Accumulibacter sp.: one gene and its partner. The main gene of each other region encodes a partner of the protein of the gene in region 2 in a complex. Links are inferred from orthologs where the notes say so. Each region holds a gene or a part of one and is shown on either strand. Other genes may lie near its edges.

The links.
Region 1: the proteins of trxB (region 2) and trxA are in contact, whole or in part, in a crystal structure (PDB 1F6M), measured with the Escherichia coli proteins. The link is inferred for Accumulibacter sp. from one-to-one orthologs.

The regions. Positions count from the first base shown.
Region 1 is NZ_JAZKUG010000001.1:2,453,772-2,456,768, forward strand. What follows is about bases 1-2,676. They hold trxA (thioredoxin TrxA), read right to left. Parts: upstream 1,664-2,676; coding sequence 1,337-1,663; downstream 1-1,336. Other genes in these bases: rho (transcription termination factor Rho), read right to left, coding at 1-1,137; fdxA (ferredoxin FdxA), read left to right, coding at 1,860-2,183; fadD (long-chain-fatty-acid--CoA ligase FadD), read left to right, coding at 2,433-2,676. Also shown: more of fadD, read left to right, coding at 2,677-2,997. UniProt on the Escherichia coli protein: Participates in various redox reactions through the reversible oxidation of its active center dithiol to a disulfide and catalyzes dithiol-disulfide exchange reactions.
Region 2 is NZ_JAZKUG010000001.1:3,877,733-3,880,958, forward strand. The notes cover bases 265-3,169. They hold trxB (thioredoxin-disulfide reductase), read right to left. Parts: upstream 2,248-3,169; coding sequence 1,282-2,247; downstream 265-1,281. Other genes in these bases: V5B60_RS16985 (P-II family nitrogen regulator), read left to right, coding at 265-441; V5B60_RS16990 (Smr/MutS family protein), read right to left, coding at 644-1,213; V5B60_RS17000 (Crp/Fnr family transcriptional regulator), read left to right, coding at 2,410-3,117; V5B60_RS17005 (DNA translocase FtsK 4TM domain-containing protein), read left to right, coding at 3,142-3,169. In the rest of the region: V5B60_RS16980 (NAD+ synthase), read left to right, coding at 1-41; more of V5B60_RS16985, read left to right, coding at 103-264; more of V5B60_RS17005, read left to right, coding at 3,170-3,226.

The DNA of each region.
Region 1 (2,997 bases), 1.4 Mb from region 2 along the record:
CTTCTGCAGGACGTCCGGTTTCAGCAGCAGTTCTTCCCGGCGCGTGCCCGATCGATTGACGTTGATCGCTGGATAGACGCGTTTTTCCGCCATCCGGCGATCAAGGTGGATTTCCATGTTGCCCGTGCCCTTGAACTCCTCGTAGATGACGTCATCCATGCGACTGCCGGTATCGATCAGGGCGGTGGCGATGATGGTCAGCGAGCCGCCTTCTTCGATGTTGCGCGCGGCACCGAAGAAACGCTTCGGTTTCTGTAGTGCATTGGCATCGACACCGCCGGTGAGGACTTTGCCGGAGGCGGGTTGCACCGTGTTGTAGGCGCGCGCCAAGCGGGTGATCGAGTCCAGCAGGATGACGACGTCGCGCTTGTGTTCAACCAGGCGCTTGGCTTTCTCGATGACCATCTCGGCGACCTGTACATGGCGAGTCGCCGGCTCGTCGAAGGTCGATGCCACGACTTCTCCACGCACGGACCGGGTCATCTCGGTCACCTCTTCGGGACGTTCGTCGATGAGCAGCACGATGAGCGAGACGTCCGGATGGTTGCTGGTGATGGCGTGCGCAATGTGCTGCATCATCACGGTCTTGCCGCTCTTCGGGCTGGCTACCAACAGCCCCCGTTGTCCCTTGCCGATCGGCGCGATGATATCGATGATGCGGCTGGTGATGTTCTCCTCGCCGCGGATGTCCCGTTCGAGTGCCAGATGCTCGGCCGGATGCAGTGGAGTCAGGTTTTCGAAGAGGATCTTGTTCTTTGATGCCTCTGGCGTCTCGCCGTTGATCCGGTCGACCTTGACCAGGGCGAAATAGCGCTCTCCTTCCTTGGGCGTCCGAATCTCCCCTTCGATGGTGTCCCCTGTGTGCAGGTTGAAGCGCCTGATCTGGCTCGGGCTGACGTAGATGTCGTCGGTGCTTGCTAGGTACGAGGTGTCCGGCGAGCGGAGGAAGCCGAAACCGTCAGAAAGGGTTTCGAGCGTGCCGTCGCCAAAGATGCTTTCCCCCTTGCGGGCCTGGTTCTTCAACAGGGCAAAGATCAGCTCATGCTTGCGCAAGCGATTGGCGCCCTCGATGTTGTTGTTGACCGCCATGTCGAGCAACTGGCTGACATGTAATGCTTTGAGTTCGGATAGTTGCATGTGCTGACGAGAGATGAGGGAATGACGGGGCGACCGTTCGCAGGCAGATCGACCCGGGATGTGCGGCGGCCGCCGGGAGAGGACGGCTAGGGCTGCTGCAAGAAAGCGAGAGTGCCTGAAGGCTTTGGATCGGGCGGGGGGGTCCGAGTGGGAAACTCGCGTCGGCCCCCGGAACCATCAGGTCGCGAGGGTAGCGGCTTTAGAGATTGCTGTCAATGAAAGTGACCAACTGCGCGCGTGACAGTGCCCCCACCTTCGTCGCCTCGACGTTGCCGTTCTTGAACAGCATCAGCGTCGGGATGCCACGGATGCCGTAACTGGCCGGCGTCCTCTGGTTGTCATCGATATTCAGCTTGACGACCTTCAGGCGACCTGCATAGTCGGTGGCGATGTCGTCGAGCAGCGGCGCGATCATCTTGCACGGGCCGCACCATTCTGCCCAGTAATCGACCAGAACCGGTTCTGCCGACTGCAATACGTCGGCAGCGAAGCTGTCGTCGGTGACGTGATGGATGTGTTCGTTCATTCAAAGCCTCTTGCGGGATCTTGGATGGGGATCTTGGTAAGCGCAGACGGGGGGCTGCCCTGGGAGCGACCGGGACTCCAATCGGCGAGCCACGCAATGCTAGCGAAAAAAACTTGCCAAGGGAAGTCGTGCGTTGGCCTGAACGGCTGCAAGTACGCTATAGTCGGCATCGTCTCATATCTCCAGAAACACGATCATGGCGTACGTTGTTACAGAGAACTGTATCAAGTGCAAGTTCACGGATTGCGTCGACGTCTGTCCGGTGGACTGCTTTCATGAAGGGCCGAACTTCCTCGTGATCGATCCCGAGGAGTGCATCGACTGCACCCTTTGCGTCCCGGAGTGTCCGGCGGAAGCAATCTTCGCCGAGGATGATGTACCGCAGGCACAGCATGGGTTCATTGCCCTGAATGCGGAACTGGCACAGATTTGGCCGGTCATTTCAGAGCGCCGGGAAGCATTGCCGGACGCCGACGAGTGGAGCAACAAGCCGGACAAGCTCAAGTATCTCGAGCGTTGATCCCGTTGTCGCTCGTTCTTGGTGGCGGTGGCGAGCGCTGACTGACCAGGCACGATGTGAATCGATCGGTCACCCGTTCGCTGCGCTAGCCAGGAAACAGCCATTCGGACAGCAGCGGCAGGGCAAATCCTCTAGAATGGTATTGGTTTGCGTTCATCGGGCCACCCCTGCCCGGCGGGGAGTGGCCGGAAATCTGGTGGGCATGGCAAGAGTGAAAATATTGGACAAGGCAACGACAGGAGGAGAACAGTGGAAAAAATCTGGCTGCAGAGCTATCAGAAGGGTGTGCCCGCGGAGGTGGACCTGAGCGAGTTCAAGTCGCTTGGTGAGTTGTTCGAAAGGAGTGTCGGCAAGTATCGCGATCGTGTCGCCTACCTCAGCATGGGCGCACAGATCACCTACGGCGAACTCGACAAGCTGTCACGGGATTTTGCCGCTTACCTGCAGTCCGTTCTCAAGCTGCCGCAGGGCGCGCGCGTGGCGCTGATGATGCCGAATGTCCTGCAGTATCCGATCTGCATTTTCGGCGCGCTGCGTGCCGGCTACGTGGTAGTCAATGTAAACCCGCTGTATACGCCCCGCGAGCTCGAACACCAGCTCAAGGACTCGGGTGCCGAAGTGATCGTCATTCTCGAGAACTTCGCCGTGACGCTCGAGCAGGTGGTCGCCCGGACACCGGTCAAGCACATCCTCGTGGCCCGTCTGGGTGACATGCTTCCCTTCCCCAAGGGAGCAGTGGTCAACTTCGTCGTCAAGTACGTGAAGAAGATGGTCCCCGCCTGGACCCTGACGCGGGCGGTCAATTTCAGGACGG
Region 2 (3,226 bases):
GGCGTTACCCGATCACCAACCGCTATCGTGACCCCTACTGATCACTTGTGGTTGCGCGATTTCTGATAGGATTTCCTTGCCCATCTTTCCAGGAGCCGACGCATGAAGAAAATTGAAGCGATCATCAAACCGTTCAAGCTCGACGAGGTGCGTGAAGCCTTGTCCGAAATCGGCGTCACCGGCCTGACCGTCACCGAGGTCAAGGGCTTCGGCCGCCAGAAAGGCCACACCGAGCTCTATCGCGGAGCCGAGTATGTGGTTGATTTCCTGCCAAAAGTGAAAATCGAAGTGGTCGTCACGGATTCTGCTGCCGAGGGTGCCATCGATGCGATCGTCAAGGCCGCACGCACGGGCAAGATCGGCGACGGCAAGATTTTCGTCAGCAACGTCGAACAGGTCGTGCGCATCCGGACCGGCGAGGTCGACGAGTCGGCGATCTGAGCTCCGAGTCGTGACGAAGTCGTCGCGAGCAGTCCAGGATGCAAGGCGCGAGCGAACGACGAGACGGATCAGACGGATCGGTGAGGGCGAAGGCAGGGTTTCGCGCCGCATGCAGCGCGCCGCCGTAGGCGGCCGGCTGCGCAAAGCCGGCCGTGGGCGGGAGCGAGTGAGCAGCGGCAGCGATCGCCACCGGGCCGGCCCTTCAGCGGAGCGGCTGCGCTTGGCCGCCGGCCTTCAGCAACACCCACAGGGCACCGTCACCACCATCGCTCGGCGGCGCGTGACAGAAAGCCAGGACATCCCGGTGGCGACCCAGCCAGGCCTTGACCAGTTGCCGCAGGATCGCTTCGCGCCCCGGCGAGCCGTGGCCGCGCCCATGCACGATGCGCAGGCAACGCTTGCCCGTACTCCGTGCCTCGGCAACGAAGCGCGCCACCTCGGCATGCGCCTGCTGCCGGTTCAGTCCGTGCAGGTCGATGTGGTCCTGAATGCTCCAGCGGCCCCGCCGCAGATCGCGCAACACGCTGCGCGGCACGCCGCAGCGCAGGAACGAGTCGGCGCCACCCAGATCGAGCCAGTCATCGATGGCCACAGCACCATGCAGGAGCTCGCCGAGTACGGCCGCTTCGTCGATCTCGCGCTGTCGCGGCCGCGGACTTGGTTTCGGCCCATCGAGGCAGACCCGGTTGGGCTTGCGCAGCGGCTGCGCACCGTCCACAGCGGCGAGGAAGGCTGCCAGGTCCTCCGCACTGTGACGGCTGAACTGACTCATCGCCGGCCTCGCTCCCCATGCCTCAGGCGAAGCTGCGCGGGCTGCCTGGCGACGGCGCGGGCGAGCGCTCAGCCCGCCAGACCGAGACCGTCGAGATAGCGCTCGGCGTCGAGCGCCGCCATGCAGCCGCTGCCGGCGGAGGTGCACGCTTGGCGGTAGATATGGTCCTGCACATCGCCCGCGGCGAAGACACCGGCGACCGAAGTCGCGGTGGCGTTACCCTGGTGGCCGCCCTGCGTCAGCAGGTAACCGCCTTCCATCGCCAACTGACCGGCAAAGAGCTCGGTGTTCGGCTTGTGGCCGATGGCGATGAAGACGCCCAGCAGCGGCAGGTCTTCGGTCGTGTCCGTCAGCGTGCTGCGAATGCGGATACCGGTCACCCCGGACTGGTCGCCGAGGATCTCGTCGAGGGTGCAGTTCCAGCGAATCGTCACCTTGCCCGCCTTTTCCCGGGCGAACAGCTTGTCCTGCAGGATCTTCTCGCTGCGCAACCGGTCACGCCGGTGCACCAGCGTCACGTGACTGGCGATGTTGGCCAGATACAGCGCTTCCTCGACGGCAGTGTTGCCGCCACCGATGACCGCCACCGCTTGCCCGCGGTAGAAGAAACCGTCGCAGGTCGCACAGGCCGACACACCGCGACCAGCAAAAACCTCTTCGGACGGCAGCCCCAGGTACTGCGCCGACGCGCCGGTCGCAATGATCAACGCATCGCAGGTGTAGGTCGCCAGGTCGCCGACCAGCGTGAACGGCCGTTCGCGGACGTGCGCCGTGTGGATGTGGTCGAAGACGATCTCGGTCTCAAAGCGTCGGGCGTGCTCTTCGAAGCGCTGCATCAATTCTGGTCCTTGGACGCCCTGCGCGTCGGCCGGCCAATTGTCGACGTCGGTCGTGGTCATCAGCTGCCCGCCCTGCGCCATGCCGGTGACCAGCACCGGCTGCAGGTTGGCACGTGCGGCATAGACCGCGGCAGTGTAGCCGGCGGGGCCAGAGCCGAGGATCAGCAGGCGGCAGTGGCGGGTTGCTTGGTTCATGTTCGGTCACTCTCCTGGTAGGTCAGCGAAAATTATAACCGCCATCTCTCGTCAGTCTGCTCCCGCCGCGACCACCGGTTAACGTCGGGACCCTGCAAAGTGCCTTATAATCGGCCTGCAAGCCCTTGATAGAAATCACTTCACTTGACGGAAGAATCGCCCATGAACACTCAGGTCGAGCAGACCAGGAGAGGCCCCAGTCTCACCCTGCTGCACAGCATCCCGATTTTTGCCGGAGTCCCCGATTCCCAGCTCGAGCAGATCGCCAAGGTTGCCTTTCACCGCCGGGTCGCGCGCCAGACGACGATCGTTCGTGCCGGCGACAGCACGGACTCCCTCTACGTGCTGATCAGCGGCGGCGCCAAGGTTCTCAACAGTGACGAAGAGGGCCGTGAGGTGATTCTGACCCTGCTTGGCCCCGGTGAGTTCTTTGGCGAAATGGGCCTGATCGACGGCAGCCCACGGTCGGCTGACGTCGTCGCCACCGAAGCCTGCGAGCTGCTGGTGATCACCAAGGGCGACTTCAAGCGCTGCCTGGCCGAGAACTTCGACCTCTGCCTGAACATCATGAAGAGCCTGGTGCAGCGCTTGCGCGAGGCCGACCGCAACATCGAGAGCCTGGCATTGCTCGACGTGTACGGCCGCGTCGCCAAGCTGTTGCTCGATTTCTCCGAGGAAGAGCGTGGGCAGCGCGTCATCCGGCGCCGGGTGACCAAGCAGGACATCGCCAAGATGATCGGCGCCTCGCGCGAAATGGTCAGTCGCGTCATGAAGGACCTCGAGAACCGGGGCTACTTTCGTGTCGAGGACGGTCGCACGGTCATTCTCGACAAGCGATCGCCCGCTTCGATCAGCGCCCAGCGCTCCTGACAGAATTTGTTGCAGAACCCGGCAATGGCATTGTTGAGCAAACTCGGCAGCAGGATTCCCTACCCCTCCAGAACAGCCAGCCCGCTGCCGGAGAAGATCGCAGTCCTGC